4 regions of the Streptomyces sp. NPDC090025 genome follow, and region 3 is predicted to be linked to each of the others. Evidence: riboswitches for the same ligand, from Rfam matches in the RefSeq annotation. Region 3 holds a riboswitch; each other region holds the start of a gene.
What was found. Region 3 has a riboswitch for cyclic di-AMP ahead of ACIPXM_RS33615 (M23 family metallopeptidase). Riboswitches for the same ligand answer to the same signal wherever they lie in the genome.
Positions count from the first base shown of each region.

Region 1: another riboswitch for cyclic di-AMP. It lies ahead of ACIPXM_RS28755 (C40 family peptidase); the one in region 3 lies ahead of ACIPXM_RS33615 (M23 family metallopeptidase).
Region 2: another riboswitch for cyclic di-AMP. It lies ahead of ACIPXM_RS19375 (LysM peptidoglycan-binding domain-containing protein); the one in region 3 lies ahead of ACIPXM_RS33615 (M23 family metallopeptidase).
Region 4: another riboswitch for cyclic di-AMP. It lies ahead of ACIPXM_RS27225 (peptidoglycan DD-metalloendopeptidase family protein); the one in region 3 lies ahead of ACIPXM_RS33615 (M23 family metallopeptidase).

Region 1 covers NZ_JBIVFL010000015.1:124,189-131,851, forward strand. The annotation lists gene ACIPXM_RS28740 (ABC transporter permease) at 1-12, shown strand, start outside; partial or broken gene ACIPXM_RS28745 (ATP-dependent Clp protease proteolytic subunit) at 116-244, shown strand; gene ACIPXM_RS28750 (hypothetical protein) at 300-584, shown strand; cyclic di-AMP (ydaO/yuaA leader) riboswitch at 900-1,097, shown strand; gene ACIPXM_RS28755 (C40 family peptidase) at 1,101-1,577, shown strand; gene ACIPXM_RS28760 (ATP-binding protein) at 1,718-2,149, opposite strand; gene ACIPXM_RS28765 (hypothetical protein) at 2,360-2,971, opposite strand; gene ACIPXM_RS28770 (8-amino-7-oxononanoate synthase) at 3,035-4,258, opposite strand; gene bioB (biotin synthase BioB) at 4,402-5,670, shown strand; gene ACIPXM_RS28780 (adenosylmethionine--8-amino-7-oxononanoate transaminase) at 5,663-6,943, shown strand; gene bioD (dethiobiotin synthase) at 7,062-7,663, shown strand, end outside.
Region 2 covers NZ_JBIVFL010000007.1:327,435-335,097, reverse strand. The annotation lists gene ACIPXM_RS19400 (winged helix-turn-helix transcriptional regulator) at 1-217, shown strand, start outside; gene ACIPXM_RS19395 (helix-turn-helix domain-containing protein) at 251-2,152, opposite strand; gene ACIPXM_RS19390 (long-chain fatty acid--CoA ligase) at 2,434-3,864, shown strand; gene ACIPXM_RS19385 (PHB depolymerase family esterase) at 3,927-4,961, shown strand; gene ACIPXM_RS19380 (alpha/beta fold hydrolase) at 5,033-5,968, shown strand; cyclic di-AMP (ydaO/yuaA leader) riboswitch at 6,256-6,416, shown strand; gene ACIPXM_RS19375 (LysM peptidoglycan-binding domain-containing protein) at 6,420-7,253, shown strand; gene ACIPXM_RS19370 (PQQ-dependent sugar dehydrogenase) at 7,389-7,663, opposite strand, start outside.
Region 3 covers NZ_JBIVFL010000022.1:20,018-27,680, reverse strand. The annotation lists gene ACIPXM_RS33625 (MFS transporter) at 1-1,054, shown strand, start outside; gene ACIPXM_RS33620 (PP2C family protein-serine/threonine phosphatase) at 1,168-2,334, shown strand; cyclic di-AMP (ydaO/yuaA leader) riboswitch at 2,547-2,694, shown strand; gene ACIPXM_RS33615 (M23 family metallopeptidase) at 2,706-3,875, shown strand; gene ACIPXM_RS33610 (aldo/keto reductase) at 3,951-4,898, shown strand; gene ACIPXM_RS33605 (PrsW family intramembrane metalloprotease) at 4,921-6,336, opposite strand; gene trmB (tRNA (guanosine(46)-N7)-methyltransferase TrmB) at 6,443-7,270, opposite strand; gene lhgO (L-2-hydroxyglutarate oxidase) at 7,379-7,663, opposite strand, start outside.
Region 4 covers NZ_JBIVFL010000014.1:8,874-16,536, forward strand. The annotation lists gene ACIPXM_RS27210 (STM4012 family radical SAM protein) at 1-75, shown strand, start outside; gene ACIPXM_RS27215 (STM4011 family radical SAM protein) at 88-1,005, shown strand; gene ACIPXM_RS27220 (SGNH/GDSL hydrolase family protein) at 1,016-1,816, opposite strand; gene ACIPXM_RS27225 (peptidoglycan DD-metalloendopeptidase family protein) at 2,002-3,006, opposite strand; cyclic di-AMP (ydaO/yuaA leader) riboswitch at 3,011-3,176, opposite strand; gene ACIPXM_RS27230 (tyrosine-protein phosphatase) at 3,551-4,348, shown strand; gene ACIPXM_RS27235 (DUF6126 family protein) at 4,371-4,526, opposite strand; gene ACIPXM_RS27240 (helix-turn-helix domain-containing protein) at 4,528-5,172, opposite strand; gene ACIPXM_RS27245 (aspartate aminotransferase family protein) at 5,266-6,687, opposite strand; gene hpnH (adenosyl-hopene transferase HpnH) at 6,695-7,663, opposite strand, start outside.

The DNA of each region.
Region 1 (7,663 bases), on a different contig from region 3:
CCGGTCGGCTGACCCCTGCACCCTCGACCCGTACGAGAAGCTGCTCGCCGAGCGGATCGTGCTGCTCGCGGCCGGCACCCCGGGGCGGCGCCTCGCCCTGCCGGGCGCCCGGATCGTGCTCCAGGAGCCGTCGCTCGACGAGCCGTTGCGGGGCCGGCACAGCGATCTCGGCATCCAGGCCGGGGAATTGCCGCGCCAGCGGGAGCTGGCCATCGGGCTGCTCGCCGGGCACACCGGCCGGGACCGCGCTCTGATCGACGCCGAGCTGAGCCGTACGACGGTGCTCGACGCGCCCGCCGCTGCCCGCGTTGACCCGCGCCGAGGGCGAGTTCGTCGACGCCCACCTCGAAGTCGTCGACCTGCTCGGGCGGATCAATCCATCCAGGAGCTCGCATACCTATGGGGCGCTCCGGGCGGCCCAGGCCCTGGTCGGGCGCGCATCGGCCCTGCGGGACGCGCTCACCCTCATGCGTCTGCGGGGCGAGAGCGAGGTCCACGCGGAGGCATTGGCGCGTGCGCTCAGGGTGTTGGACGGAGCCCGCCGATCGGACCGGGTCACCCTCCGCGAAGTCAGGGCCAGTTGACAGTCACGCGTGTCGTGTCGAGGTCCACACGGAGCACCGGAGCGGCAGATTCCCTCCCCCGTTCGGTGTAGTCGATCTGTCGACAGAGGATCCCCGAGAGTTGCGCAACAGGTAGACGCATTTGGCGGAATATTGCGTTCCGCCGCTGGTGGGAGGCTCGTCGGCCAAACCTCCGAAGATCGCGAAACCTGACTGTCCACTCGAATGGATCAGTCGTGAGGAGCCTCACATATCGCCGTTTCAGCTCGGATTTCGCCCTGCCCGTGGGTCAAGATCCTCGTCGACGACAAGCCCCCGCCACCCACGGCGGGGCGGTCCGGGCGGACGCCGAGTCCTGCCGCCGTCCCGGACGACTGGTCGACAGGAGTGGATCGGCAGGAGTGGAGGACCCGAGCAGTACGGGACGTCCGAGCAGTGCGGACGTTCCTCGGGGTGAAGCCGTGCGAGCGGCCGGGCAACTTCGCCAGCCCGAACCCGACAGGTCATCCTTCGCAGGCGGCTGACGAAGGGTTGCGCATGACTGCGCAGAAACATGTCCCGTCCCTGCTGTCCCGGGCCGGAGCCGTCTCGGCTCTCACCCTCGCCGCCGTCGGCGGCACGCTGCTCGCCCCAGGAGCGGCGCCGGAGGCCCAGGCCGCCACGTCCTACGCGAACAAGGCGCTGAACATCGCGGCCTCGAAGAAGGGATCGCCCTACAAGTACGGCGCGGCCGGACCCACCAGGTTCGACTGCTCGGGGCTCACGCTCTACTCGTACAAGAAGGCGGGCAAGACGCTGCCCCGCACCGCGCAGCAGCAGTACAACAAGACCCGGCACATCTCGTCGGGCAGCAGGCAGAAGGGGGACCTGGTCTTCTTCCACTCCGGCGGGAGGGTCTACCACGTCGGTATCTACGCGGGTGACAACAAGATCTGGCACTCCCCCAAGACGGGTTCCTGGGTGAAGCTGGAGCGGATCTGGTCGTCGAAGGTCTACTACGGCCGGGTCCGCTGACCCGCTCCGTCCACCGGGACGCCCGGTGGCCCGCTGCTCCCGTCCCAGGAGCACCCGGCCGCCGGGCCCCCGGGCCCCCGGGCCTCCGGGCCCCAAGCCTCCGGGCCCTACACGTCCGGGCGCCTTGTCCGGTGCTGCGGTCAGCTCGGCACCACGGCCCGCCACGGCAGCGCGATCCACACCGTCTTGCCGCCCTCCGGGGTCGGCGTCACGGACAGCCTGCCGCCCGCCTCCGCCGCGAGCGAGCGGATGATCACCATCCCGCGCCCGTTGTCCTGCTGGACGGCGGCCGGCAGCCGCTGCGGCCAGCGCGGGTGACTGTCGGTCACCCCGATCCGCAGCCGCTCGTCCTCCTCCAGACGCAGGTCGACCGTGAAGGTGGGCGACTGCCCGAAGGTGTGCTGTACGGCGTTGGTCGCCAGTTCCGACACGATCAGCCGGATCGTGTCCGCCAGACCGGTCGCGTCACCGAGGCCCCAGGAGGACAGCACCTCCGCGACGTACCGCCGCGCGACGGAGACCGACGCGGGGTCGCTCGGCAGCGTGACGGTTGCTTCCTGGAGGTCTGCCATGGCGACGCCGTCCCTTTCCCACCGGGCGACGCCCGGACTGCACTGCGCGTCAGACTGCCACCGATGCCGGGCCCGCGGGAGGCGATCCACCAGATATACGGATATCTGTCGCCCGAAGCGGTGAAGCGTCCGACGGGCGACCGGATCGTTCCTGCCCGCACCGGTCGGGGACTCCCGGGCGTCGGCCCGCCGTCCGGCGCAGCGCCCCGCTCATGAGACGAAGCCGATCACCCCGAAGCCCGGCCGCGCCGCCGCGTGCCGCAGCCAGCCCGTCACGTCCCGCACGGCCGCCACCACCTCGGGGTCGAGCGGCGGCGCGTGCCCGGCCTCCTTCGTCCGCTCGAACTGCTCCAGTGCCGCCAGGCACTGCTCGTGGGTCCACTCGCCGCAGCGCGGCAGGTCGTCCCGCGGTATCGGCTGCGGAAGCCCGCCTCCGTAGCCGAACTCGGCCACCGACACCGCCGTGATCCGCAGCGCCGTCAGACCCTCGTCGACGACCTCCAGCCAGTCACCGCGGAACGGCGAGAACGCCGAGTTGTCGAGGAAGGAACCGGTGAGCGAGCACAGCCGCTTGTACGCGTAGCCGTACGGGAAGGAGTGGTGCCGCGCCGCCTCGAAGGGCCCGCCCCGCACCACCGCGGTCAGCGCCTCGAACGCGGTGGGCGCGCCGTCCTCGATCTCCGCGGAGAACCAGTCGTCGTCCGACGCCAGGTCCGCCGCGAAGTTCTCCCGGACCACGTCGAGCAGCGACTGGTCGCCGGAACCCACCAGGGCCCGGGCCGCCTTGGGATCGATCAGATACACGCTCAGCGAAGAACTCATGCGATCAAGCTAGCGAGCCCCACTGACAACCGGCCCGGCCCGAGGGGCCGGACGCCGCCCGGCTCAGCGGGCGCCCTCCGGCGCCGTCCGCACGATCGTCGCGACCGCCCGCTCGATCTCCGCACCGGTGAGGTCGGCGCGGGCGGTGAGCCGCAGCCGGGAGATGCCGTCGGGCACCGACGGCGGCCGGAAGCAGCCCACGCCGAGGCCGAGTTCCCGGCAGTCGGCGGCCCAGCGCAGCGCCTCGGCCGGGCCGGGGGCGCGCACCGAGACGACGGCCGCGTCGGGCCGTACGGCGGTGAGCCCGGCCTCGGTGAGCCGCCGGTGCAGGGTGCTCGCGACCGTACGGGCCCGTCCGGCCAGGCCGGGTTCGGCGGCGATCAGGCGCAGCGCGGCGAGCGCGCCGCCCGCCGCGGCCGGGGCGAGACCGGTGTCGAAGATGAAGGTGCGGGCGGCGTTGACCAGGTGCTCGATCACCCGGGCCGGGCCGAGCACCGCGCCGCCCTGGCTGCCCAGGGACTTGGACAGGGTCAGTGTCGCCACCACGTCGGGCGCGCCCGCGAGGCCCGCCGCGTGCACCGCGCCGCGCCCGCCGTCGCCGAGCACCCCGAAGCCGTGGGCGTCGTCCACGACCAGGGCCGCGCCGTGCGCCCGGCAGGCCGCCGCGAGGGCGCCGAGCGGCGCCTGGTCGCCGTCCACCGAGAACACCGAGTCGCTGACCACCAGGGCCCGGCGGCCGGGATGGGCGGCGAGGGTCTTGGCGACGGCGGCCGGGTCGGCGTGCGGGACGATGGCGGTCTCGGCCCTGGCGAGGCGGCAGCCGTCCACGATCGAGGCGTGGTTGCCCGCGTCGGAGACGACGATCCCGTCCCGGTCGGACAGCGCGGTCAGCGCCGCCAGGTTGGCCGCGTACCCGGAGGAGAAGACCAGGGCGGCCTCGAAGCCGCAGAACTCGGCGAGTTCGCGTTCCAGGCGCGCGTGCAGCCGGGTGGAGCCGGTCACCAGGCGCGAGCCGGTGGCGCCGGCGCCCCAGCGCAGCGCCGCGGCGGCGGCCGCCTCGGTGATCTCGGGGCGCCGGGTGAGGCCGAGGTAGTCGTTGCCCGCGAGGTCGAGCAGGTCGGACTCGGCGGCTCGCGGCCGCAGCGTGCGGACCAGTCCGGCCGCGGCGCGCCGCCGGGCGGCCGTCTCGGTCCAGGCGAACGCGGCCAGCCGCGGATCCGTGTCCTGACCGGCGTTCCCGCCGGTGTCCGGGCCGGTCTCCGGCAGGTCCTCGGCGTACGACGGCATATGCGGATCCTTTTGTAGGCAGCGCACAGACCCTAACGGCAAGCCGCCACGACAAGGGTGTGGCCATGCACACACCTCATTCGCAGCCGTTTGTTCGGTTCCTCCTTGGCCAGGGGGTGCGCGGTAGGCCAGGATCAGCGCTTATGGACCTGCTGAAGACGCTGGTGGAGAAGGGGCTGCGGCGCGAGTCGCCGACCCGTGAAGAAGCGCTCGCCGTGCTGGCGACCTCCGACGACGACCTGCTCGATGTGGTGAGCGCTGCCGGCAAGGTGCGCCGCCAGTGGTTCGGGCGGCGGGTGAAGCTCAACTATCTCGTCAACCTGAAGTCCGGGCTCTGCCCCGAGGACTGCTCCTACTGTTCGCAGCGGCTCGGTTCGACCGCCGGGATCCTCAAGTACTCCTGGCTGAAGCCGGACGAGGCGTCGGCCGCCGCCGCGGCGGGCGTCGCGGGCGGCGCCAAGCGGGTCTGCCTGGTGGCGAGCGGGCGCGGCCCGACCGACCGGGACGTGGAGCGGGTCGGCAGGACCATCGAGGCCATCAAGGAGCAGAACGAGGGCGTGGAGGTCTGCGCCTGCCTCGGTCTGCTCTCGGACGGCCAGGCGGAGCGGCTGAAGGACGCCGGCGCCGACGCGTACAACCACAACCTCAACACGTCCGAGGGGACGTACGGGGACATCACGACCACCCACACCTACGCGGACCGGGTGGACACGGTGCGGAAGGCGCACGGGGCGGGCCTTTCCGCGTGCTCCGGGCTGATCGCGGGCATGGGCGAGCGCGACGAGGACCTGGTCGACGTGGTGTTCGCGCTGCGCGAGCTGGACTCGGACTCGGTGCCGGTCAACTTCCTCATCCCGTTCGAGGGCACGCCGCTCGCCAAGGAGTGGAACCTCACCCCGCAGCGCTGTCTGCGGATCCTGGCGATGGTGCGGTTCGTCTGCCCCGACGTCGAGGTGCGGATCGCGGGCGGCCGTGAGGTGCATCTGCGCACCATGCAGCCGCTGGCCCTGAACATCGCCAACTCCATCTTCCTGGGCGACTACCTGACCAGCGAGGGCCAGGCCGGGCAGGCCGACCTCGACATGATCGCGGACGCGGGCTTCGAGGTGGAGGGCGCGGGCACCACCACGCTCCCGGCGCACCGGGCCGACCTGGCGGCGGCCGCGGGCGCGGCCGGTGCCCCGGCGGCGGGCGGCTGCGGCTCGCACGCGGCGGCGGAGTCCGGCGGCGGTTGCGGCTCGCACGCCGGTGCGGGCGGCGGCTGCGGCCCGTGCGGCGGCGGCGCTGCCGCGGTGACCGGCTCCGAGCCGGTGCCGGAGCAGGCCGCCGCGCCGGGCGCCGACGGAGCGCGCACGGATCTGGTCGCGGTGCGCCGTCGGGGCGCCGGTACGGACCTCGCGCCGAATGCGTAACTCCGAACTCCTCGCCCTGGACCGGGCGCACGTCTGGCATCCGTACGGCCCGATGCCCGGCCGCACCGACCCGCTGGTCGTCGCGTCCGCGTCCGGGGTGCGGCTCCGGCTCGCCGAACCCGTCGAGGGCCAGGACGAGTTGATCGACGGCATGTCCTCCTGGTGGTCGGCCGTGCACGGCTACAACCACCCGGTGCTCAACGAGGCCGCGCGCGGCCAGCTCGACCGGATGAGCCACGTCATGTTCGGCGGACTCACCCACGAACCGGCGGTGCGGCTCGCCGCGCGCCTGGTGGAGATCACCCCGGAGCCGCTGCGGCACGTCTTCCTCAGCGACTCCGGGTCGGTGTCGGTCGAGGTCGCCGCCAAGATGTGTCTGCAGTACTGGCGTTCGCTCGGCCGGCCGGCCAAGCGGCGGCTGCTGACCTGGCGCGGCGGCTACCACGGGGACACCTGGCAGCCGATGTCCGTGTGCGATCCCGAGGGCGGGATGCACGAGTTGTGGGCGGGCGTGCTGCAGCCGCAGGTGTTCGTGGACGCGCCTCCGGTCGGGTACGAGGAGGCGTACGCGGAGCGGCTGCGCGCCGCGATCGCGGAGCACGCCGACGAGCTCGCCGCGGTGATCGTGGAGCCGGTGGTGCAGGGCGCGGGCGGCATGCGCTTCCACAGCCCGTGGTACCTGCGGGTGCTGCGGGAGGCGTGCGACGCGCACGACGTGCTGCTCGTCTTCGACGAGATCGCGACCGGCTTCGGCCGCACCGGCGAACTGTTCGCGGCGGACCACGCCGGGGTCTCGCCCGATGTGATGTGCGTGGGCAAGGCGTTGACCGGCGGCTATCTGTCGATGGCGGCCACCCTGTGCACCGGCCGGGTCGCCGACGGCATCTCGCGCGGTGACGTGCCGGTGCTCGCGCACGGCCCCACCTTCATGGGCAACCCGCTGGCCTCGGCGGTCGCGCTCGCCTCGATCGACCTGCTGCTCGGCCAGGACTGGCGGCAAGAGGTCAAGCGGATCGAGGCGGGCCTCAGGTCCGGCCTGGCCGCCGCCGAGGGGCTGCCGGGCGTCGCGGACGTCCGGGTGTTCGGCGCGATCGGCGTGGTCCAGCTCGACCACCCGGTCGACATGGCGGCGGCGACCCGGGCGGCGGTCGCGGAGGGCGTCTGGCTGCGCCCGTTCCGGGACCTGATCTACACGATGCCGCCGTTCGTCACGGGCGACGAGGACGTGGCCCGGATCTGCCGGGCGGTGCTCGCGGCGGCCCGGGCGGGGTAGCCGGGCCCTGACGGGGGCCCCGCTAGGGCCCCCGTCACAACCCCGCCCCGTCCCTGGGCCTCGCGCACCGCCCACTCCCCTCACCTCAACCCCCCTTCCAGGAAAGGCGCTTCCTCCCATGACCGTGCTCGTCGTCACCGGCACCGGCACCGAGATCGGCAAGACCGTGGTCACCGCCGCGCTCGCCGCCACCGCGACCGCCGCGGGACTGCGGGTCGCCGTGCTCAAGCCCGCGCAGACCGGTCTGCGGCCGGACGAGACCGGTGACGCCGACGAGGCGGTACGGCTCTCCGGCGCCGTGACCGGCACCGAGCTGGCCCGGTTCCCCGAGCCGCTCGCGCCCGGTACGGCCGCCCGGCGGGCCGGGATGGCGCCGGTCCGGCCGGACGAGGTCGCCGACGCGGCGCGGAAGCTGGCCGAGGAGCACGACCTGGTGCTCGTGGAGGGCGCGGGCGGGCTGCTCGTACGGTTCGACGAGGCGGGCGGCACGCTCGCGGACGTCGCCGCGCTGCTCGGCGCACCGGTCGTGGTGGTGGTGCCCGCCGGGCTCGGCACGCTCAACTCGACCGCGCTCACCGCCGAGGCGCTGCGGGCGCGCGGGATCGAGCAGTCCGGCGTGGTGGTGGGCAGCTGGCCGGACGCGCCCGACCTGGCCGCCCGCTGCAACCTGGCCGACCTCCCGACGGCGGCGGACGCCCCGCTGCTCGGCGCGGTCCCGGC
Region 2 (7,663 bases), on a different contig from region 3:
CGAGGGCGTCAGCCACAAGATGCTCACCCAGAACCTGCGCATGCTGGAGCGCAACGGTCTGCTCCGGCGCACCGTGCACCCCACCGTGCCGCCGAAGGTCGAGTACGCGCTCACCGAGTCCGGCCAGGCCCTGCGGGTCACCATCGACGGCATGTGCGACTGGACCCACACCTGGCTCGGCCACATCGAGGAGTCACGCCGCCGTTTCGACGGCTGAGCCCCACCTCGCCCGTCGGCGTCCCGCGCGCCCTCAGCCCGAGGTCAGGCGCAGCTTGAGCGCCAAGTGGACGTGCAGGGCCCGGTCCCCGTGCCGCCAGTCCTGGCCGATCAGCGCCGCGATCCGGTCGATCCGCTGGTAGAGCGTGTTCACATGGATGTAGAGGGCGGCGGCGGTACGGGCCAGGCTGCCGTCGTGCGCGAAGTACGCGAGCGCCGTACGGGCCAGCTCGCTGCCCCGGTCCGCGTCGTGCGCGAGCAGCGGGCCCACCGTACGGGTCACGAAGCGGTCCAGCTCGGTGCGGTCCGCCTGCCCCAGCAGCACGCCGTGGATGCCGAGTTCGTCGCGCGAAGCACCCTCGCCCGCCCGGCCGAGGGTCAGCAGCACGTCCAGACAGCGGGTCGCGTCCCGGTGCGCCTCCACCAGACCGGCCGCGCCGGGCGCCGCCGCCTCCGCGCCGACCGTGGCCCCGGTGCCACCCGGCCCGCCCGCCAGCGTCTCGGCGAGGTCCCGCGCCGCCGGTCCCGGGGCGTGCGCGCCGGGCAGCACCACCACCGTGTCACCGCCGTACTCGCCCGCGATCCCGCCGAGCCGGGCCGCGTGCGCCCCCGCCAGCTCGGTCACCCGCCGCCGGTGCTCCGGGTGCGGCGCCCGCGCGGCGAGCACCACATGGGCCTCGTCGAGACCGAGCCCCACCAGCGCGGCCCGCCGCCGCAGCCCCTCCGGATCACGGTGCGGCGCGCCGAGCAGATCGTCCAGGATCTCGCCGCGCAGCCGCAGTTCGGCCTCGGCGACCGAACGCTCGCCGAGCAGCATCAACGCCGCCGCCTGCGCAGCCCGTTCGAGCGCGTGCAGATCGGAGGCGTGCAGCCCGGCCCGTACCAGGAACAGCGTCCCCAGGTACTCGCCCGCCGCCACCACCGGCGCGAGGCAGGTGTCACCGCGCGAGAGCGACGCGCGCCCGGCCCGCACGGCCGCCGACTCGGCGGCCCACGCCAGGGGTTCGGGCGGGGCGCCGCCCGCCGAGGCCAGCGGCCGGTCGTGCGCGTCGAGGAACAGCACACTGCCGCCCAGGACATCGGCGACCGCCTGCGCGAGCCCGTCCGCGCCGCGGCCCTCCAGGGCCACCGCGGTCAGCCGCTCGTGCACCGCCGCCGCCTTCCGCACCTCCTCGAACAGGGTGGCGTTCTCGATCGCGAGGGCCGCGTGCCGGGCGAGCGAGATCAGCAGGTCGACCTCGTCCGGCAGGAAGGGCCGCATCCGCCGGTTGGCGACGAACAGCACCCCGTACACCTGGTCGCCGAACTTCAGCGGCACCCCCTGGATGGCCACCAGGCCCTCCGCCGTGATCACCCCGTCCACATAGTCGGAGTGCGCGAAGCGGGGATCGTTCGCGTAGTCCGCCGTGTGGTACGGCTGCGCCGTCGCGGCCACCAGACCGCCGAGGCCGGTGCCGACCGCGAGCCGGCCCGTCTTGAAGGCGTCCGTGGTGATGCCGTCCGTGACCCGTACATAGGTGTCGCCCGCCTCGGCGTCCGACAGGAGCAGATACGCCACGTCGGTGCCGACGAGCGTCCGGGCCCGGCGCACGATGGCCTGCAGCACCGCCTCCAGATCGCGCAGCGACGCCAGGTCCCCGGCCGTCTCGTACAGACCGGACAGCGCGGCCGCCCGGCGGCGGTGCGCGGCGAGCAGCGCGCGGATCGCCAGCGCGTCCGCCACCTGCCCCGGCTCCGCGCCCACCGGGGGGAAGTCGGCCGCGCCGCCGCCGTCGCCGTCCTCGGCGTGCTCCCTGAGCAGCCGCAGCAGCGCACCGGCCGGCCCGGAGGCGCCCGACCCCGCACCCGCCTCCGGAGGCGCCGACCCCGAACCCGTACTCCCGCCCGTACCCGTACCCGTACCCGTACCGGTATCCGTATCCGTCCTCGCGCTCACCCGCGTAGTCATATCGCACACCCCCGCCCCGGCGGGGATGGATGTGTCCACCCTCACCACCCCCACCGGCATGGAGGATTCCTCCGGTGCCCGGCCCGGTCCCGACCCGGGGCCGGTGGAGAAAACCTCCAGGGGGCGCGTGGTCACGGTGGCGGACCGCTCCATGGCGCCGGGTGCGTCCCGGGGCGAACGATGTCCGGCGTGCGCACCACGTTTCCCGCTCGCTTCCTGGAGGTTTCCGTGCCGTACCACCGCACCCCCGCCACCCCGCGGAGGTCCTCGTGAACCTGGCAGGACTCCTCCTCGACACCGTCGCCCGCCACCCCGGACGCCCCGCCATCACCCTGGACGGCACCGTGCTGTCGTACGCGGACCTCGACCGGGAGACCGGCCGGGCCGCCGCCCACCTCACGGCCGCGGGCGTCGGCCCCGGCGACCGGGTCGTCCTCGCCCTGCCCAACGTGCCCGCGTTCGCCGTGCTCTACTTCGGCATCCTGCGCGTCGGCGCCGTCGCCGTCCCGATGAACCCGCTGCTCAAGGACCGCGAGCGGGAGCACATCAGGACCGACTCCGGCGCCGTGCTCGTCCTCGACGCCGACCGTGACTGGACCGTCGAACTGGCCGGGCACGAGCCGCTCGGCCTGGTCGTCGACCGGGCCCCCGACGACACCGCCGTCATCGTCTACACCTCCGGCACCACCGGCACCCCCAAGGGCGCCGAACTCACCCACGGCAACCTGGTCTCCAACGTCCAGGCCACCCACAGCAGCCTGCTCCGGCTCTCCGAACAGGACGTCGTCTTCGGCGGCCTGCCCCTCTTCCACTCCTTCGGCCAGACCTGCGCCCTCAACGCGGCGGTCGCCGCCGGATCCTGCCTCGCCCTGCTGCCCCGCTTCGACCCCGCCCGGGCACTCGCCATGCTGCTCCAGGACGGCATCACCGTCTTCGAGGGCGTCCCCACCATGTACGCGGCGCTGCTCAACCACCCCGACCGGGGCGCCGCCCACCACGGCACCCTGCGGCTCGCGGTGTCCGGCGGCGCCGCGCTGCCGGTCGAGGTGCTGCACGCCTTCGAGAAGGAGTTCGGCGCCCCGCTCCTGGAGGGCTACGGACTGACCGAGACCTCGCCGGTGGCCTCCTTCAACCGCCCCGAGGGGCCGCGCCGCGCGGGCACCGTCGGCCTGCCCATCGAGGGCGTGCGGATGCGCGTCCAGAACGCGGACGGCGCCGAGCTGCCCGACGGGGAGATCGGCGAGGTCGCGGTCAGCGGCCACAACATCATGAAGGGCTACTGGAACCGCCCCGAGGACACCGCCGCCGTCATCCAGGACGGCTGGTTCCGCACCGGCGACCTCGGCGTCCGTGACGACGACGGACTCTTCCGGATCGTCGGCCGCACCAAGGAGATGATCATCCGGGGCGGCTTCAACGTCTACCCGCGCGAGATCGAGGAAGTCCTCCACGAGCACCCCGCGGTCGCCGAGGCCGCCGTCATCGGCGCCCCGCACCCCGAGCTCGGCGAAGAGGTGGCCGCCGTCGTCGCACTCCGCCCCGGCCACGAGGGCACCGTCACCGCCGACGAACTCCGCGAGTTCGTGAAGGCGCGCGTCGCCCCGTACAAGTATCCGCGTCTGGTCCGGCTGACCGACGCGCTGCCCAAGGGTCCCACCGGCAAGATCCTCAAGCGGGAGATCGCACCCCCGGCCGGCTGACCCGTCATCCCCCCTCACCGGGCTCCCGCCGCCGCGCGGGAGCCCCGCCAGGAGTGATCACGATGCGCACCAGACCCTCGCCGCTCCGCCGCACCACCCTCGTCCGCCGACTGGCGGTCCTGCTCACCGCGCTCGCCGCGGTCCTCGGCCTCGCCGCCCCCGCCCACGCGGGCGAAGGGCCCCTCCCCAGGCTCCACATCACCGGCACCTATGTGACCGGCATCTCCTCCGGCGGCTTCATGGCCTCCCAGCTCCAGGTCGCCTACTCCGGCACCTTCCAGGGCGTGGGCGTCTTCGCCGCCGGGCCCTACTACTGCGGGAAGGGCGCCCTCGTCACCGGCGTCATCGCCTGCGGCACCGGACTGCTCTCCACCGACCCCGAGGGCATCGAGCAGATCGCCCGCCGCTGGTCCGCCGAGGGCCGCATCGACCCCGTCGGCAACCTCACCGGCAAGCCCGTCTACACCTACCACGGCACCAAGGACCCGCTGGTGCGGGACCGGGTCAGCGACGAAGGCGTCCAGTTCTACCGGGACTTCGGGGCCCGCGTCCGCTACCACGACACCGACCCGGCCGGACACGGCTGGCCCACCCCGAACGCGCAGCTCGACTGCGGCACCACCTTCTACCCGTTCCTCATCAACTGCGGCAACGACCCGCAGGGCGAGATGCTCACCCACTGGCTCGGCTCGGTGAACCCGCCGTCCGCCGTCCAGACCGGCACCCTCGGCGCCTACGACCAGGACCGCTACGTGCCCGGCGGCTGGGCCCAGTGGTACAGCATGGGCGGCAAGAGCTACCTCTACACCCCCGACTCCTGCGCGCTCGGCGCCCCCTGCAAGCTGGTCGTCGCCCTGCACGGCTGCCTCAGCGACGACAAGTTCGTCGGCGACCGCTTCGCCCGCGAGTCCCACCTCAACGAGTACGCCGACACCAACGACCTGGTGATCCTCTACCCGCAGGCCGACATCAGCGTCGCCCGCGCCAACCCGCAGGGCTGCTGGGACTGGTGGGGCTACACCGGGAGCGACTTCGCGCAGAAGTCGGCACCGCAGATGCGGGCCGTGCTCAACCAGGTGCACGCGCTCGGCGGTTGAGCCACCGGTCGCCGAACGCCCGCCCCACGCCCGCCCCTCACCCCGCCCTTCAGGCAAGGAGACACCCGCACATGACGACCCGTCCGGACCCGTCGGGGGACACCACCCCCGCACCGGCCGCCCTCGACCTCACGGTGGACGACGGCACCACCCTCCGGGTGCTGCGCTTCGGCACCGGGCCGCGCACCGCCGTCGCCGCGCACGGCATCTCGGCCTCCGCGATGTCCTTCGCGGGCGTGGCCCGGCACCTGCCGCCGGACTGGTCCCTGTACGCGCTCGACCTGCGCGGCCGGGGCGGCAGCACCGCCGTCCCCGGCCCGTACGGGATGGACCGGCACGCCGCCGACCTGATCGCCGCCGCCCGCGCCTACGGCGACGGCGGCCCGGTCGCCCTGACCGGCCAGTCGATGGGCGCCTACGCGGCCCTGCGCGCCGCCGTCCGGGCCCCGGCCGGACTCTTCGACCGGCTGCTCCTGATCGACGGCGGCCTGCCGATGCCCGTCCCCGCGGGCATCGACCCCGACGCGCTGCTCGACGCCACGCTCGGCCCGGCGATCGCGCGGCTCGCCCTGACGTACGAGAGCGACGCGGCGTACGTCGACTTCTTCCGGGCCCATCCGGCGCTCGGGCCGCACTGGAACGAGGACATCGAGGCGTACGTGCGCTACGACCTCACCGGCCCTCCGCGGGCCCGCAGGTCCCGGGCGCGGGAGGCGGCGGTACGGCACGACGGCCGCGAACTCCTCACCGGGGAGGCGGCGTTCGGCGCGGACCTGGCGGCGCTCGACATCCCGGCCCTGCTGCTGCACGCGCCGCTCGGCCTGCTCGGCGCGGCGCCCGCGATGCACCCGGCGGAGCTGGTGGCGCACTGGGCGGACCGGGTACCGGGTCTCGGCACCGAGCTGGTGCCGGACTGCAACCACTACACGATCCTCATGGGCGAGCCCGCCCGGACGGTCGCGGACCGGCTCGTGAATGCCCCCGGCATTAAGGGACAAAACGGATGATGTCCGTTTATCGATAGGTAAGGCGGGCGGGCTCCGTATTCAGTGATCTGAATCACTCGGGACCCGTCCGCCTTTCCCTGTCGGCCGTTCTGCCGTGACGTCATCTCCGTTCGCGCGGAGCGGTGTTGAGGACGTCGGTGAATCACCGGTGAACGGGGCCGGAATGATCCTTTTGGAATTCTCTCTAGATCAATTGGTGATATCGAATTCCGGTCTTGTTCTCCAGATTTGTTTTCGCATAGCGTCACCTCGCAACCGGACGGAAACGCCGAATCCTGCCGCCGCCCGGAACGACCGCACCCACACCCTTCCGGCAGGAGCGGGGGACCCAGGTTCGCCGCCGGTCCCGGTATTCCGGGACCGGCTCGGGGTGAAGCCGCGCATGTGCGCGGCCGGGCATCTCCAGCCCGAACCCGACAGCTCACCTCGCAGGCGCAGGAGAGGAAACGCCATGCGTGGACACGGCAAGCACCGCCGCCCCAGGAACACCCCGCTCACCCGCGGGATCGCCGTCGCCGGTCTCACCGGCAGCGCCGCCCTCGCCCTGCCGCTGACCGGCGCGGGCGCCGCGGCCGCGGCCGTACCGGCGACCACGCCGATCCACCTCTCGACCGTCGCGGTCGCAAAGCAGACTCCGGCGCGGGCCGCCTCGCTCACGCACGCGGTCGTCAAGGGCGACACGCTCTCGAAGATCGCGCGGAAGTATTCCGTGAGCGGCGGATGGAAGAGCCTCTACCAGGCCAACCGTGCCGTGGTCGGCGCCGACCCGGGGCTCATCCACCCGGGCCAGAAACTGTCGCTCACCACGGCCGGCGCCACGAAGACGGCCACGAAGACCGTGAAGAAGGCGGCGGCGAAGGCGGCGGCGAAGACCGTGGCCCCGGCCGTCGCCCGAGCCGTCCCCGCCGTCGCCACCTCGGCGCCGAAGGCGGCGACCGCCGCCCCCGCCGCCTCCTACGGCTACGCGGACAACCTGGAGGGCTGGATCCGTGAGTCCCTCGACGTGATGGCCCGCCAGGGCATCCCCGGCACCTTCGACGGCATCTACCGCAACGTCATGCGCGAGTCCTCGGGCAACCCGCGGGCCGTGAACGACTGGGACTCCAACGCCGCCGCCGGCACCCCGTCCAAGGGCCTGCTCCAGGTGATCGACCCGACCTTCCAGGCGTACCACGTGGCCGGGACCTCGCTCGACCCCTACGACCCGGTCGCCAACATCGTCGCCGCCTGCAACTACGCCGCCGACCGCTACGGCTCGATCGACAACGTCTTCGGCGCCTACTGAGCCACCGGGGCCACCGGGACCAGCGGGGCCGCACACGGCGACGCCGCCCGGTCCGGGATCCGAGGGGGGATCCCGGACCGGGCGGCGTTCGCGCTCCGGTCCGGCCCGATGGGCGGGGACGGGGGTGGGGGTGGGTCAGCCGACGTCGATCCGGTAGATCTTGTCCGCGCCGTCCGCCGCGCCGCCGTTGTTGTCCGCGTTGGTCGTGGTCAGCCACAGCCGGTCCGCGCCCGGCACCTTGGTGACCGTGCGCAGCCGCCCGTAGGTGCCCACGTAGTACGAGGTGGGCGTGCCCACCGACTCCGTGTCACCGGTGATCGGGATCCGCCACATCCGCTCGCCGCGCAGGCTCGCCATGTAGACGACGTTGCGGACGATCGCGATCCCGCTCGGCGACGCCTGCGCGACCG
Region 3 (7,663 bases):
CGCCGGGTGCGCGCTGCGGACGGTCGGCTTCGGCGCGCTCGCCTTCGCGCAGTCGCTGCCCGCGCTGCTCGCCGCCTCGCTGGCGACCGGTCTCGCGGGCGCGCTGTTCAATCCGGCGGTGCGGGCCTGTCTGGCGGCCGAGGCCGGGGAGGCGCGCAGGGTGCGGGCGTTCGCCCTGTTCAACGTGTACTACCAGGCGGGCATCCTGCTCGGGCCGCTGGTGGGCGTGGCGCTGACCGGGGTGTCGTTCCGGCTGACGTGCGTGGTGGCGGCGCTGCTGTTCGCGGTGCTCACGGGCGTACAGCTGCGGCATCTGCCGACCACCGGAAAGGGCGGCGGTACGGCGGCGGGGCGGGTGGAGCGACCGGCGGAGGGACCGGCGGAGGCGCGGGCGGCGGGGCGGGCGGAAGGGCGCGGGCAGTTCCGTACGGTCCTCGCGAACCGTGTCTTCTGGCTGTTCTCGCTCGCGATGACCGGTTCGTACGTGCTGTCGTTCCAGGTCTATCTGGCGCTGCCGCTCGCCGCCGGGGGCACGGCCGCGACCACCGCGCTGTTCGTCGTGTCGGCGCTCGTGGCGCTCGCCGGGCAGCTGCGGATCACCGCCTGGTGCCGGGCCCGGCTGTCCCGGGAGCGGTGTCTGGTGCTCGGGCTCGGCCTGATGGGGGCCGCGTTCCTGGTCCCTGCGGTGCTGGGGCGGGCGCTTGTGGGGCTGCTGCTGTGCGCGGCGGTGCTCGCGGTGGCGAACGCGGTGCTCTACCCGTACGAGATGGACACGGTCGTCGCGCTGTCCGGGGGCCGCTGGGTGGCCACCCACTACGGGCTCTACAACACGGTCTGCGGGATCGGGATCACCCTGGGGAACCTGGGGACGGGCGTGCTGCTCGGGGTGACGGGCTGGTCGGCGGTGCCGTGGCTGGCGCTGTGCGCGGTGGGGGTGGGGTGCGCGGCCGGGATGGCGGCCCTGGCCAGGGGCGGCCGGCTGGCCGAGGCTTCGGCGGTGGCCGGCGTCGTACGCCAGTCGGCCGAGGAGGAGTCGCCGACCGGCTCGGCCTGACGGCACCCTGGGGTGATCGCGGTGGCGCGATCACGGCGGCGCGGTCCGGTCCGGAGCACGGCGGCGGCCGGGCACCCCCAGGGGTGCGGAGACCAGGGAGCGGGCGAGCACAGGTGGCGCGAGCGGTGGTGCGGGGCGGGTACGGCGGCGGTGTGCCGCCGTACCCGGGGGCCCGGCGCTTCCTGCGGGCGCTGCCGCCGCTGATCATCGTGGGCGGGGTCGTCTTCGACGTGTCGACCCCGGCCACGTACACGGCGTCGCCGATGTTCGTGGCGGCGCCGCTGATCGCCGCCCCCTTCTTTCCCACCCGCACCACCCTCATCACGGGTATCGCCGCGGTTCTGGCCAGCGTGGGGCTGCACTTCTACAACGGGACCTCGGACCAGATCCCCTCGCTGACCGAGACGCTGACGGTGACGACGGTCGCGGTGCTCGCCCTGCTGGTGAACCGGGTGGTGCTGCGCAGCGGCGAACGGCTCGCGTCGGCGCGGGTGATCGCCGAGACCGCGCAGAAGGCGGTGCTGCCCGCGCCGGCCGAACGGATCGGCGGGCTCCAGATCGCCGCGCGGTACGAGGCGGCGCAGGCGGACGCGTTCATCGGCGGTGATCTGTTCGCCGTGCAGGACACCCCCTACGGGGTGCGTCTGGTGGTCGGTGACGTGCGGGGCAAGGGGCTCGAGGCGGTGGAGGCGGTGGCCGTGGTCATCGGGGCGTTCCGGGAGGCGGCCGAGCAGGAGCCGACCCTGGAGCGGGTGGCGGCCCGCCTTGAGCGGGCGCTGGCCCGGGAGGGCACCCGGCGGGCCGGGCTCGACGCCTTCGAGGGGTTCACGACGGCGGTGCTCGCCGAGATCCCGGGCGGCGACCGGGTGGTGCGGGTGGTGAACCGGGGGCATCCGGAGCCGATGCTGCTGCACGCGGACGGCGCGCTGCGGGTGCTGCGGCCGAGCGAGGCGGCGCTGCCGCTGGGGATGGGGGAGCTGGCGGCCTGGCCGGACCGGGCGGACGTGACGCCGTACCCGCAGGGCGCGACCCTCCTCTTCTACACGGACGGTCTGTCGGAGGCGCGGGACGCCGAGGGGGTGTTCTACGACCCGGCGGAGCGGCTCGGGGGCCGGATCTTCCCGGGGCCCGAGGAGCTGCTCGACGCGTTGGTGGCGGACGTGCGGCGGCACACGGACGGCGGGACGACGGACGACATGGCGCTGCTCGCGGTGGGGCGTCCGGCGGCGGGTCAGCCGGAGCGGCGGCGGACCATGCCGGTGGTGCCAGGGGGCCCGTGACGGGTCGTAGTCGAAGGGTGTCGCTCCGATAACAATTGACGTAACGTCAGATTCGGGCTTTGGTGCTGACCTTGCCCTGAGTGGGGGTCAACTCGGACCAATCCCTCCCAATTCAGCGAATGATCAAGGGGAACGGCTTGGAATCGGAGCGCCGAGTCTATTAACGTTCGATAACGCAGCGCGGTCGTCCCAGCCGTCGCAAGAGACGGCACCGTGCGCGTGCGCCGAATTCCGAAAGGGAACCGGGGAACCACCACTTGGGGTGAATCGGGCCCCGCCGCACCCGTGCGGCACTGCCCGTAGGAGACCTTCCTGCTCCGAACCCGTCAGCTAACCCGGTAGGCGAGAAGGAAGGAAAGGAGAACGCCTCCGTGGCGTCCAACACCCCCGCTCCGCATACCCCCTTCGCCCCCTTCGGAACTTCTGGACCGACGGGCGGCCCGGACGGAGCAGGGGAGCCCTGGGACACCTCCGCGCCCGCCGCGGAGGACGGCTGGAACCCGACCGAGGACTCCCTGCGCGGCGACGCCCGCTCGGGCGGCCGCCACCGGATCGTCAAGCAGCGCTCCAACTTCGCCCGCTCCTCCACCGTGCTCGGCGTCGGCGTCATCGCCGCCGTGGGCGCGGGCGGTCTGGCCACCGCCCAGGAGAAGCCCCCGGTCTCGATAGCGCTGCCGGACCTCGACCTGCCCGCCCCGGGCGATCTGCCCGGCGTCGGCGCCCTGCTCGGAGCGGACGACTCCGACGCCGCGCGCGACGAGGCCGTCGGCGGCAACCGCGCCACCCAGCCGCTCACCGCGCTCACCTACACCACCACCGAGGTCGTGGACTCCGCCCACGGCGCCGGTACGGGGGCGGGCGCGGGCCACGCCGCCGGTACGGCCACCAGGACCGAGACCAGGACCGCGGCCGACGCGGGCGAGGCGCTGCGCGCCCGGATCCTCCAGCAGGCCGAGCAGCAGCAGGCCGCGGCCGACGCCGCCGAGAAGGCCGAGACGGAGAAGCGCGCCGCCGAGAAGGCGGCCGCGGAGGCCGAGGCCAAGGCGGACGCGGCGGCGAAGGCGGCGGCCGAGGCGAAGAAGAAGGCCGAGGCGGAGGCCCGGGCGAAGGCGGAGGCCGAGCGGCTCGCCAAGCTCGCCGCCAGCTACGCCCTGCCGACCTCCTCGTACACGATCACCTCGACCTACGGCGAGGCCGGTTCGATGTGGTCCTCCGGCCACCACACCGGTCTGGACTTCGCCGCCCCCACCGGCACCCCGGTCAAGGCGGTGCACGGCGCGACCGTGAAGTCGGCGGGCTGGTCCGGGGCCTACGGCTACCGGATCGTCCTGGAACTCTCCGACGGCACCGAGGTCTGGTACTGCCACCTGTCCTCGATGACGGTCGCCGCGGGCCAGTCGGTCGGCACCGGCGACACCATCGGCCGGGTCGGCGCCACCGGCAACGTCACCGGCCCGCACCTGCACCTGGAGGTGCACACCCCGTCCGGCGACGGCATCGACCCGGCGGACTGGCTGCGCTCCAAGGGCCTGTCGGTCTGACCCCCTCCGGGGTCTGACCCAGGCAGGGCCTGGTGGGACGGAATAGGCCCGGCGGGGCGGGGGTTGCAACTCCGCATGACCTCTCTTCGCCGTCTGGGCGCTTCCGACCTGCACGTCTTCCCGCTCGCTCTCGGGGGCAACGTCTTCGGCTGGAGCGCCGACGAGGCGCAGTCCTTCGCCGTCCTCGACGCCTATGTCGCCGGGGGCGGCAACTTCATCGACACCGCCGACGTCTACTCGGCCTGGGCCGAGGGCAACGAGGGCGGTGAGTCCGAGACCGTCATCGGCCGCTGGCTGGCCTCGCGCGGCAACCGCTCGGACGTCCTGATCGCCACCAAGGTCGGCGGGCACCCGAAGTACAAGGGACTCGGCGCGACGAACATCAAGGCCGCCGTCGAGGAGTCGCTGCGCCGCCTCGGCACCGACCACCTCGATCTGTACTACTCGCACTTCGACGACGAGTCCGTGCCGGTGGAGGAGATCGTCACCTCCCTCGACCAGCTGGTGAAGGACGGCAAGGTGCGGGCCGTCGCCGCCTCCAACATCTCCCCCGAGCGGCTGCGGGCCTCCCTCGACTTCGCCGAGGCCGAGGGCCTGACCGGCTACGTGGCCCTCCAGCCGCACTACAACCTGATTTCCCGTGCCACCTACGAGGGCCCGCTCCTCGACACGGTCGCGGCGGGCGGGCTCGCGGCCGTGCCGTACTTCGGTCTCGCGAGCGGCTTCCTCACCGGCAAGTACCGCCCCGGCAGGACGGTGGACAGCGTCCGCGCCCCGCGGATGACGGAGCTGCTGGAGTCCGAGCGGGGCCTGCGGGTGCTGGCCGCGCTGGACTCGGTCGCCGAGGCGCACGGCGCCGAGCCCGCGACGGTCGCGCTCGCCTGGCTCGCCGCCCGGCCGACGGTCGCCGCCCCGATCGCCTCCGCCCGCACGGTCGAGCAGCTGCCCGCACTGCTCGCGGTCGCCGACCTGACCCTGACGGACACGGAGCTGGCCACCCTGACGGCGGCGTCGGAGGAGTGAGCCCCCGCTTCCGCCCAGGACACTAGCTCCGGTACGGGTTGTAGCCGCCGTAGTCCAGGTACTGCGGCGGCACCCACACCTGGCCGGTGGCCCGGGCCGCGTAGGTGAGCGCGGGCGACGCGACCTGGCGGCGCTCCCACAGGTGGTGCAGCAGCTCCTGCTCGCGGGCCGTGAAGTCCCCGGGTATCTGGCCGCGGCGGGCCCGGTGCCGGAGGAACGCCAGGGTCGTGGCGAACGCCTCGTACTCCCCGACGGCCCGCGAACCGGGCTTGCCGAAGCCGCGGGCGGCGAAGCCACGGGCCGTCGCGCGGGCCCGCATCGAGGCGAGCGCCATCGGCTCGTCGGGCGCGAGCCAGCCCGCCGCCGCGTACGCCGGGAGCTCGCCCGCGATGGTGCGCAGCTCCTTCTGGCGGCTCCAGATCGCCAGCCAGGTCAGCATGGCGAAGACCGGGACCATGAACATCACGTAGACGAGGACGAAGGCCAGCGGGTGGAAGCTCGCCGAGCCGTTCCAGGTCGCGTGCAGGCCCATCGCGAGCAGCAGTCCGGTGATCGGCAGCAGCCACATCCGGGTGCGGCGGAACTTCGCCCCGGTCGCGAGCAGCGCGGCGAAGCCGAGGCCGAGGCCGGTGAGCGAGGTGAACAGCGGGTGGGCGAACGGGGACATGATGATCCGGGCGAAGAAGGTCGCCACGGTCGTCGAGACGCCGCCGGAGCCGAGGTCCTGGTCCTCGCCGAAGGCGTTGCCCAGGTAGAGGATGTTCTCGGTGAAGGCGAAGCCGGTGGCCGTGAAGCCCGCGTAGACCAGGCCGTCGACCGGGCCGGTGAAGTCCCGGCGCCGGAACAGGAAGAGCAGCAGCAGCGCGGCGCCCTTGGCGGTCTCCTCGACGACCGGGGCGACGGCGGTCGCGCCCAGGGACTCGGCGGAGCCGGGGTCGGCGGAGATGCTGGATATCCAGTCGATGGCGAAGGAATTGGCGAGGATCGCCACCAGCGTGGAGGCGAAGGCGCCCCAGGCGAGCGCGAACAGCAGGTTCTTCCAGGGGGCCGGCTCGACCCGGTCGAGCCAGCGGAAGGCGGCGATGAGCAGCGGCACGGGCAGGGTCGCGATCCCGAGGCCGACGAGGAAGCCCTCGGTGCCGGTCTCCTCCCGGACCATCGCGAGGATCGCGAGCGCGCAGATCGCGAGCACGGTGATCAGGGCGATGGCGCGGACCAGTTTGCTGCGCCAGAAGTCCTTGCGGGGCTTGTAGCGCCACTTGGCGCGGTCCGGCACGGCGGCGAAGTCCGGCCGGTCGCTCTCCAGGGCGGGCACGGGGCTGGGCGCGGGGATGAACGCACCGGCCGACGCTTCGGCCCGCGCCGCGGCGGGCGGGGAAGCGGGGACGGATGCGGGGGCCGGCTCGCTGGTGGGTCCGGCCATCGGTTTCGACGACACGCAACGACCCTAACGAGCGGCACCGACAGCGGCGAGGGGGTTCTCCCAGCCTGTGGATAACCCGGACCATCCACACATCCGGCGGCCGCCCCGGCCCACCCTCGGCTCAGACCCGGTGGAACAGCAGGTCGTGGACGACGTGGCCCTTGTCCAGGCCCTGGCCCTCGAAGCGGGTCACCGGCCGGAAGCCGGGGCGCGGCGCGTAGCCGCCGTCGGCCTGGCTGTTCTCGAAGTCGGGGTGCGCGGTGAGCACCTCCAGCATCTGCTCCGCGTACTCCTCCCAGTCGGTGGCGCAGTGCAGCAGCGCGCCCTTCTTCAGCCGGGGGGCGAGCAGGGTGAGGAACTCGGGCTGGATCAGCCGGCGCTTGTTGTGGCGCTTCTTCGGCCAGGGGTCGGGGAAGTAGACCCGGCAGCCCGCGAGCGACTCGGGCGCGATCATCTCGCGGAGCAGGATGATGGCGTCGCCGTTGGCCACCCGGACGTTGGTGAGGCCGTTGCGGTCGGCGAGTCCGAGCAGGTTGCCCTGGCCGGGGGTGTGCACGTCGGTGGCGAGGATGCCGGTGCCGGGGTCGGCGGCGGCCATCTGGGCGGTGGCCTCGCCCATGCCGAAGCCGATCTCCAGGACGACGGGCAGCCCGTCGAACATCTCGGCCAGGTCGAGCACCCGGCTGCCGTCGATGTCGAGGCCCCAGTCGGGCCAGCGCTTCAGCATGGCCTCGGCCTGGCCGGTGGTGACGCGGGAGCGGCGCGGCTGGAAGCTGCGGATCCGGCGTTCGTGGTGCGACCCGGCCGGGTCCGGCAGGGGGCCTTCGCCCGGTGCGAACCGCTGGCTGCCCCGCCGTACGACGGGCCGGCCGACCTCGTCCACGGCCGGGCCCTGCGGGGCGGGGGCGGCGTGCGGGGTGCTCGGGGTGTTCTCAGGCTGCTCAGACACAATGCCCCCGATTCTACGGCGCCGGTCGCCCGCCGCACGGCGCCGCGGAGGCCCACCGGCGCTCGGCCCGAGGGGGGTCGGGCGGCTTGGCCGGAGCGGGCGGCTCGGTCAGAGCAGGGCGAGGGCGCGGCCCGCGACCTCGCGGCCGATCGGGAGCGAGGCGGTGGCGGCCGGTGAGGGCGCGTTGAGCACATGGACCGTGCGCTGCCCCTCGCGGATCAGGAAGTCGTCGACGAGGGTGCCGTCCTTGAGCACGGCCTGGGCCCGCACGCCCGGGGTCGCCCGGCGCAGGTCGCGCTCCTCGACGATCGGCAGCATCCGGCGGACGGCCTCGGTGAAGGCCCGCTTGGACAGCGAGCGGTGCAGCTCGCCCGCCCCGTAGCGCCAGTGGGC
Region 4 (7,663 bases), on a different contig from region 3:
TATTCGGACGGGCTCGGGCCCGAGCTGTTCTCGGCGCCGGTGCGGGCGGCGATGGCCGCGTACGAGACGAAGTAGCGGGGCCCTGGGATGGATCTGACCGTGCTCTACCGGGGGCCGCTGGCCTCCTGCGACTACGACTGCCCGTACTGCCCGTTCGCCAAGCGGCGGGACAGCCCGGAGCGGCTGCGCGCCGACCGGGCGGCCCTCGAACGGTTCGCGGGCTGGGTGGCCGAGCGCTCGGACGACCGGCTGCGGGTGCTGTTCACGCCGTGGGGCGAGGGCCTGGTGCGGTCCTGGTACCGGCGGACGGTCGTCGAGCTTTCGCACCTGCCGCAGGTCGAGCGGGTGGCGATCCAGACCAATCTCAGCTGCCGTACGGAGTGGCTGGACGGGGCCGACCTGACCAAGGCGGCCCTGTGGTGCACCTTCCATCCGGGGCAGACGCCGTACGAGCGGTTCCTCGGCAAGTGCCGGGAGCTGGCCGGGCGCGGGGTGCGGTTCAGCGTCGGCGTGGTCGGTCTGCCGGAGCACCGCGAGCACGCCGTGCGGCTGCGTGCGGAGCTGCCGGAGCACGTGTACCTGTGGGTGAACGCGGCGGAGGGGCACACCTACACCGACGCGGAGGCCGCTGCCTGGACGGAGCTCGACCCGCTGTTCCCGTTCAGCAGGCAGCCGCACGCCTCGGCCGGGCTGCCGTGCCGGACGGGCGAGTCGGTGATCTCCGTCGACGGCGAAGGGACGGTGCGGCGCTGCCATTTCGTCCCGGCCGAGCTGGGCAATCTGTACGACGGCTCGTACCGTGCGGCGCTGCGGCCGCGGCCGTGCCCGCTCGCGGTGTGCGACTGCCACATCGGCTATGTGCACCTGGAGACGCTGCCGTTGTACGACGTGTTCGCGGGCGGTGTCCTCGAACGCGTCCCGGCGCGGGTCCCGGTGCCCGCTCCGGCGGCGGTCCCGGGCCTGTTCCCCCGGCCCGGGACGGCCCGCACCCTGCCCCTGCTCTGAGCCGGTCCGGTCAGAGCGGGAGCAGGTCCGGGCGCTTGGCCTCGACGTGGTCGCCGGAGCTCTCGCCGCGCAGCCGGCGCCCGATCCACGGGACCAGGTATTCGCGGGCCCAGTGGATGTCGTCCTTGCGGACCTCGAGGGTGCCGCGGAACGGCTGCGGCGGCCAGGGCTGCTCGGGGTCGGCCGGTACGCGCATCCCGAGGACCTGGGCGGCGCGCAGCGCGACCCGGGTGTGCCCCTCGGGCGACAGGTGGAGCCGGTCGTCGTCCCAGGCCCGGCGGTCCTGCACGGACCGCAGCGACCACAGGTCGAGCACCGGGCAGCCGTAGCGGTCGGCGATGGCGCGGACGTGCCCGTTGAAGGTGGCGATCTTGCCGCGCAGGTGCTTGAGCAGGATCACGTCACGGGTGTCGAAGCCGGTGGTCACCATGACGGTGCCGACGGCGGAGCTGAGGTCGGCCACCGCGCGCTCGAAGCGCTCGGCGACGTCGTCGGGGTCGGTGCCGGGGCGGATGATGTCGTTGCCCCCGGCGCAGAAGGTCACCAGGTCGGGGGCGAGTTCCTTCGCCCTCGGGACCTGCTCGGCGACGATCTGGTCGAGCAGTCGCCCCCGCACGGCGAGGTTCGCGTACCGGAAGTCGTCGTGCTCGGCCTCCGGCAGTTCGTCGGCGAGCAGGACCGCGAACCGGTCCGCCCAGCCGACGTACGTCCCATCGGGCCCGGGGTCCCCGACGCCCTCGGTGAAGCTGTCACCGATCGCCGCGTACGACCCGATCGCGCTGCTGTCTGTTGATCTCGAATCGTCTGCCACGGGAGCACATCTTTCCTCGCGGGATGTGACCTACGCGACCGTAAGGAGGGGTTGACGGCGGGTGACATATGCCACCGATAAAGACTTCGCCAAGCCGGAATACATCGGGGACACGCCGGACGTGCCGGAGGCCCGGCACAGGGTGCCGGGCCTCCGGGGTGTCCGCGTGGCGGGCTGATCCGGGATCAGATGCCCACGCCGTGCTGGCGCAGCGCGGCCAGCGGGTCGATGTCGGAGCCGTACTCCGGGCCGGTCCGCATCTCGAAGTGCAGGTGCGGTCCGGTGACGTTGCCGGTCGCTCCGGACAGGCCGATCTGCTGGCCGCCGCTGACGGTCTGGCCGGCGGAGACGGACAGCGAGGAGAGGTGGCCGTACTGCGAGAAGGTGCCGTCGGCGTGCTGGATGACGACCTGGTTGCCGTACGAGCCGCCCCAGCCGGCCGAGTAGACGGTGCCGGGTCCGACCGCGCGGACGGTGGTGCCGGAGGAGGCGATGAAGTCGACGCCGGTGTGGTAGCCGGAGGACCACATCGAGCCGGAGGCGCGGTACGGGGTGGAGATGCCGCCGTCGACCGGGGCGACCCAGCCGGAGGAGGAGGCCGTGCCGGCGGCGGACGAGTTCGACGACGCCGACGAGGAGGAAGAGGAAGCGGAGTCCGCGGCGGAGGACGCCGAGGAGCGGTCGGCGCCGCGCGAGGCGCGGCTCGGGGCCTCGTCGCCGTTCTTCGCGGAGCCGCTCTTGGCGGACGCGGTGGAGCGCTCGGCGGAGGCGGCCTTCGGCGCGGCGGCCTTGGCCGGGGCCTTGGCGGTGTTCTTGCCGCCGAGGGTGAGCTTCATGCCGGGCAGGATCAGCGAGGGGTTCTCGCCGACGATCTGGCGGTTGTCCTGGTAGAGCTTGTGCCAGCCGCCGGTGAGCTGGTGCTCGACGGCGATCTTGGACAGGTAGTCGCCGCGGACGACGGTGTACTGCTCGGCGGCCGGGGTCTTGGCCGCGGCCTTCGGGGCGGCGGCGGGCACGGCGGCGGCGACGGCCTGGCGGGGAGCGGCGGCCGGGGCGGCCTGCTCGGCGGCGTGCGCGCCGGTGGCGCCGATGAGCGGGAGGGCGACGACGGCGCCTCCGGTACCGGCGGCGACGAACCCGCGGGTGATCGGGTTGACCTTGGGACGGCGGTGCTTACCCTTCGCGGGCATGGCGAATTCCTCTCCGTCGCCTGCGAGGTGAGCTGTCGGGTTCGGACTGGAGATGTCCGGCCGCGCGGTCGCGCGGCTTCACCCCGAGCCGTTCTTCTCGGTCTCAGCTTCGAGGGATCGGCGTGGTACCTGGGTCCCCCGCTCCTGCCTGGTACGGGTGGGTGCGGATTCCGGTCGGCGGCAGGATTCGGCGGTCCGACCGGATTGAGCGCGACGCTAGACGAGCCGGGACGGCGGGAACAAGCCACGGGTTGCCTGGTTTTCGGTGGCAGCTGAATTCCGGCCGGAATTCCCGTCACCCTCCGTCGATGACGGTCCCTCGATTTCCCTTTGCCGGGGGGAATTTGGAAAAGATGATCAACCACGGTCCGTCACGGTTATGACGCTCCTCACGCCGCCGCGCTCATCTCCCCTGGAAACAGGGCGGCTTATACACAATCACCCAATCCGGACAGATCACCCATTCCAGTCCGATGGGGGTGCGGACGGGGCTCACCAGCCGTGATGATTGCCCCAGGAACCGATCGAGCGACCAGGAGCAACCGTGACACAAGCCACGACCGAGCCCGAACTCACCGGCGTACGCAACTTCCGCGACCTCGGCGGACTGCCGGCCTCCGACGGCCGGGCCGTCCGCCCGGGCCGGCTCTTCCGCAGCGGCCACCTGGCCCACGCCACTGCCGCGGACGCGGCCTTCCTCACCACCCTCGACCTGCACACCGTCTTCGATTTCCGCAACGAGGCGGACGTCCGGGTGGAGGGTCCGGACGTGGATCTTCCGGGTGTGCGGAACGTGAACATACCGCTGAACGACCCGGCGGACGGCAAGGAGTTCTGGCGGCTGGTTCGCGACGGTGACATCCAGCAGCTGCGCGAGATCCTGGGCGACGGCAAGGCCGCGGCCCGGATGACGGAGTCGTACCGGAAGATGGTCGTCCGGCGGACGGCCGAGCACAGCCGCATCCTGCACGCGATGGCCGAGGACAGCGTCCCCGCCCTGATGCACTGCGCGGCCGGGAAGGACCGGGCCGGGCTCGCGATCGCCATCGCGCTGCTCGCGGTCGGCGTGGACCGGTCGGCGATCGAGGCGGACTACGTGAAGTCCAACGCCCCGCACCGGCGCTACAAGGTGCAGCGCAGCTCCACCGCGCCGGACGCCATGTCGCCCGAGGTGATGGAGCTGCTCGCGCCGCTGTTCGACGCGCGGGTGGAGTATCTGCGCGGCGCCTTCGACATGATCGAGGAGACCTGGGGCTCGGTCGGCGCCTATCTCACCGAGGGCCTCCAGCTCGCGCCGAAGACCCTGGAGCGACTGCGCGAGCACCTGCTCACGGAGGCGTGAGCGAGGCCGCGCCCCGGCGGGACTACTGGTTCTGCGCGCCCATGGCGAACAGCAGGTAGAGGAAGGCGGCGAAGAGGTGGCCGGCGACCAGATAGGCGAAGAGCCGGAGCACCAGCCCCTTGGGGAACTTGCCCTCGCCGCGCTCCTCGCCGGTGACCGGTGCGGATTTCTCGGACATGTCAGTCCTTTCCGGGGTGTGTCGAGCCCCTGCCGCCGAGGCACAGCTCGGCGACGGGGCTCTGCAGCAGGGTGTGCACGAACAGCAGCTCGGCGCCGCCGCGGGTGGCGGCGCCGATCCGGTGCGGGGTGAACGAGTCGAAGTGCGCGCCGTCGCCCGGTTCGAGCACGTGCACGGCGTCGCCGAGCGCGAGCCGCACCCGGCCTTCGAGGACGTGGAGCCACTCCTCGCCCGGGTGGACCCGGACGATGTCGGCGCTGGTGGCGTACGGCACGTGCACCCGCAGCGCCTGCATGGCCCGGCCCGCGGCTCCGGCCGGCCGGTAGACCCAGCCGTCGGCCTCGACCGGCTCGGCCCGCGCGCCCCGGATCACCGGGTCGCGCTCCGGCGCCACCTCGCCGAGCAGCTCGGAGACCGTCGTACCGTAGATACGGGCCAGGGCGAGCAGCATCGGCAGCGAAGGCTGCCGGTTGCCGGTCTCCAGGCGGGAGAGGTGGGCCGGGGAGAGCCCGGCCCGCTGGGCGGCGGCCTCCAGGGTGAGCCCGCGCCGCCGACGCAGCGCGCGCAGCTGCGGGGCGACATCGGGCAGCCCGTCGGGCAGTCCTCCGGGCAGGACGTCCGGTGGGACGTCGGGGACTCGGTCCATGGGTACATTCCGCCAGGAACTTTCCTCTGAGGCAATTTTCTTGCCTCAGAGGCAAAAGTCCGGCGCCCCCGTACCGATCGGGGGGCGCCCGGCTCAGCGCTGCGCGACCGCCTGCTTCACCAGGGTCTTCCCGAAGTCCCACATCAGCCCGCCGCCCCCGTGGGCGTCGTCCATCACCGCCGTGAAGGCGGCCAGGAAGCGGTCGACGTCCCGCTCGTCGATCACCAGCGGCGGGATCAGCTTGATCACTTCCAGGTGGTCGCCGGACACCTGGGTGAGGATCCGGTGCCGCTGGAGCAGCGGCACCACGACCATCTGCGCGAACAGTCCCTTGCGGGCCGCCTGCAGCATGGTCCAGCGGCTGCGCAGGCCCAGCGAGCTGGGCCGGCCGAACTCGATGCCGATCATCAGGCCGCGGCCCCTGATCTCCTTCAGGAGCTCGTAGCGCGGGACCAGCTCGCGCAGCCGCCCGATGAGCAGCTCGCCCATCCGGCGGGCGTGCGCGACCGTGCCCTCGGACTCCATCACCGAGAGCACCGCGAGGCCCGCGGCCATCGCCTGCGCGTTGGCGCCGAAGCTGGCCGAGTGGACGAGCACCCGGTCCATCGAGGAGTAGACCTTCTTGAAGATCCAGTCCTTGCCGAGGGTGGCGCCCACCGGCACATAGCCGCCGGAGAGCGCCTTGGCGACGCAGAGCAGGTCCGGCTCGACCCCTTCCTCGTGCTGGTACGCGTAGAAGTCGCCGGTCCTGCCGAGCCCGGTCTGCACCTCGTCGGCGATCAGCAGCGCGCCGTGCCGGTGCAGCAGCTCCTGGGCGGCGCGCAGGAAGCCCGGCGGGGCCTCCGTCACGCCCTTGCCCTGGATCGGCTCCACCACGAAGGCTGCCACGTCGCCCTTGCGCAGCTCGCGCTCCAGCGCGTCGAGGTCGCCGAGCTCGATCGCGGTGTCCGGCAGGAGCGGCGCGAAGCCGTCCCGGAAGCCGTTCTCGCCGTTGACCGAGAGCGAGCCGGTGGTGAGCCCGTGGAAGGCGTGCGCGCAGTAGAGGATCCGCGGCCGCCCGGTGGCGTACCGGGCGAACTTGAGCGCGGTCTCCACCGCCTCGGTGCCGCTGTTGCCGAAGAACACCCGGTCGAGGTGCGGGCTGTGGGTGAGCAGCCGCTCGGCGAGCAGGCCGGGCAGCGGCGGGCAGTCGAAGCGGGTGAGGTCGGCGAGCTGGGCGTCCAGGACGTCGTGCAGGGCCTGGCGGACGACGGGGTGGTGCCGTCCGAGGCCCATGACGCCGAATCCGGCGAGCATGTCGAGGTGGTCGTTGCCCTCGGCGTCCCAGAAGTGCGCGCCCTCGGCCCGTACATACACCTTGTCGAAGCCGATGGTGTGCAGCATCCGCGGCAGCTGGTGGTTCAGATGCCGGGCGTGCAGCTCGTAGCGCTCGGCGCCGCGTGCGGCGAGCAGCGCCCGCAGATCGAAGCCGCCGGGGGCTCCGGCCCCGGCCGTCCCGTCGGTCCCACCCGTCATGGTCCGGTCACCCGTTTCCGGAGACGGTCTCGCGCACCGCGCGCAGCGACTCCTTGAGGGAGCCCATGGTGGCGAGGACGGCGGTGGGCTCGTAGCCGCAGTGCGCCATGCAGTTGGCGCAGCGCGGGTCCTTGCCGCGGCCGTACTTGTCCCAGTCCGTCTCCTCGATGAGTTCGCGGTACGTGGGTACGTAGCCGTCGCTCATCAGATAGCAGGGGCGCTGCCACCCGAAGAGTGAGTAGTTGGGGATCGCCCACGCGGTGCAGGGGAAGTCGGCCTTTCCTTCCAGGAAGTCCAGGAAGAGCGGCGAGTGGTTGAGCCGCCAGCGTCGCCGGTTTCCACCCGCGAACGCCTTCTTGAAGAGTTCCCTGGTCTGCTCGACGCCCAGGAAGTGTTCCTGGTCAGGGGCTTTCTCGTACGCGTAGGCGGGCGAGATCATCATTTCGTCGACCTGGAGATCGTCATTGAGGTAGTTGAGCACCTCGATGATCGTCTGCGGGGTGTCGGTGTTGAAGAAGGTGGAATTGGTGGTGACCCGGAAGCCGCGCCGCTTGGCCTCCTTGATCGCCGCCACCGCCTCGTCGAACACGCCCTCCTTGGCCACCGATTCGTCGTGGCGTTCGCGCAGTCCGTCGATGTGCACGGCGAACGCGAAATACGGGGAGGGGGTGAACTTGTCGAGCTTCTTGCGGAGCAGCATCGCGTTGGTGCACAGGAAGATGTACTTCCGCTTGGCCACGAGCTGACGCACGATCTCGTCGATCTGAGGGTGCATCAGCGGCTCGCCGCCGGCGATGGACACCATGGGAGCGCCGGACTCCAGGACGGCGCCGACGGCCTGGGCGACCGGCATCCGCTGCTTGAGGACACCGGCCGGGTGCTGGATCTTGCCACAGCCCTCGCACGCGAGGTTGCAGGCGAACAGCGGTTCGAGCTCGACGATCAGCGGGAACTTGGCCCGCTTGCGGAGCTTCTG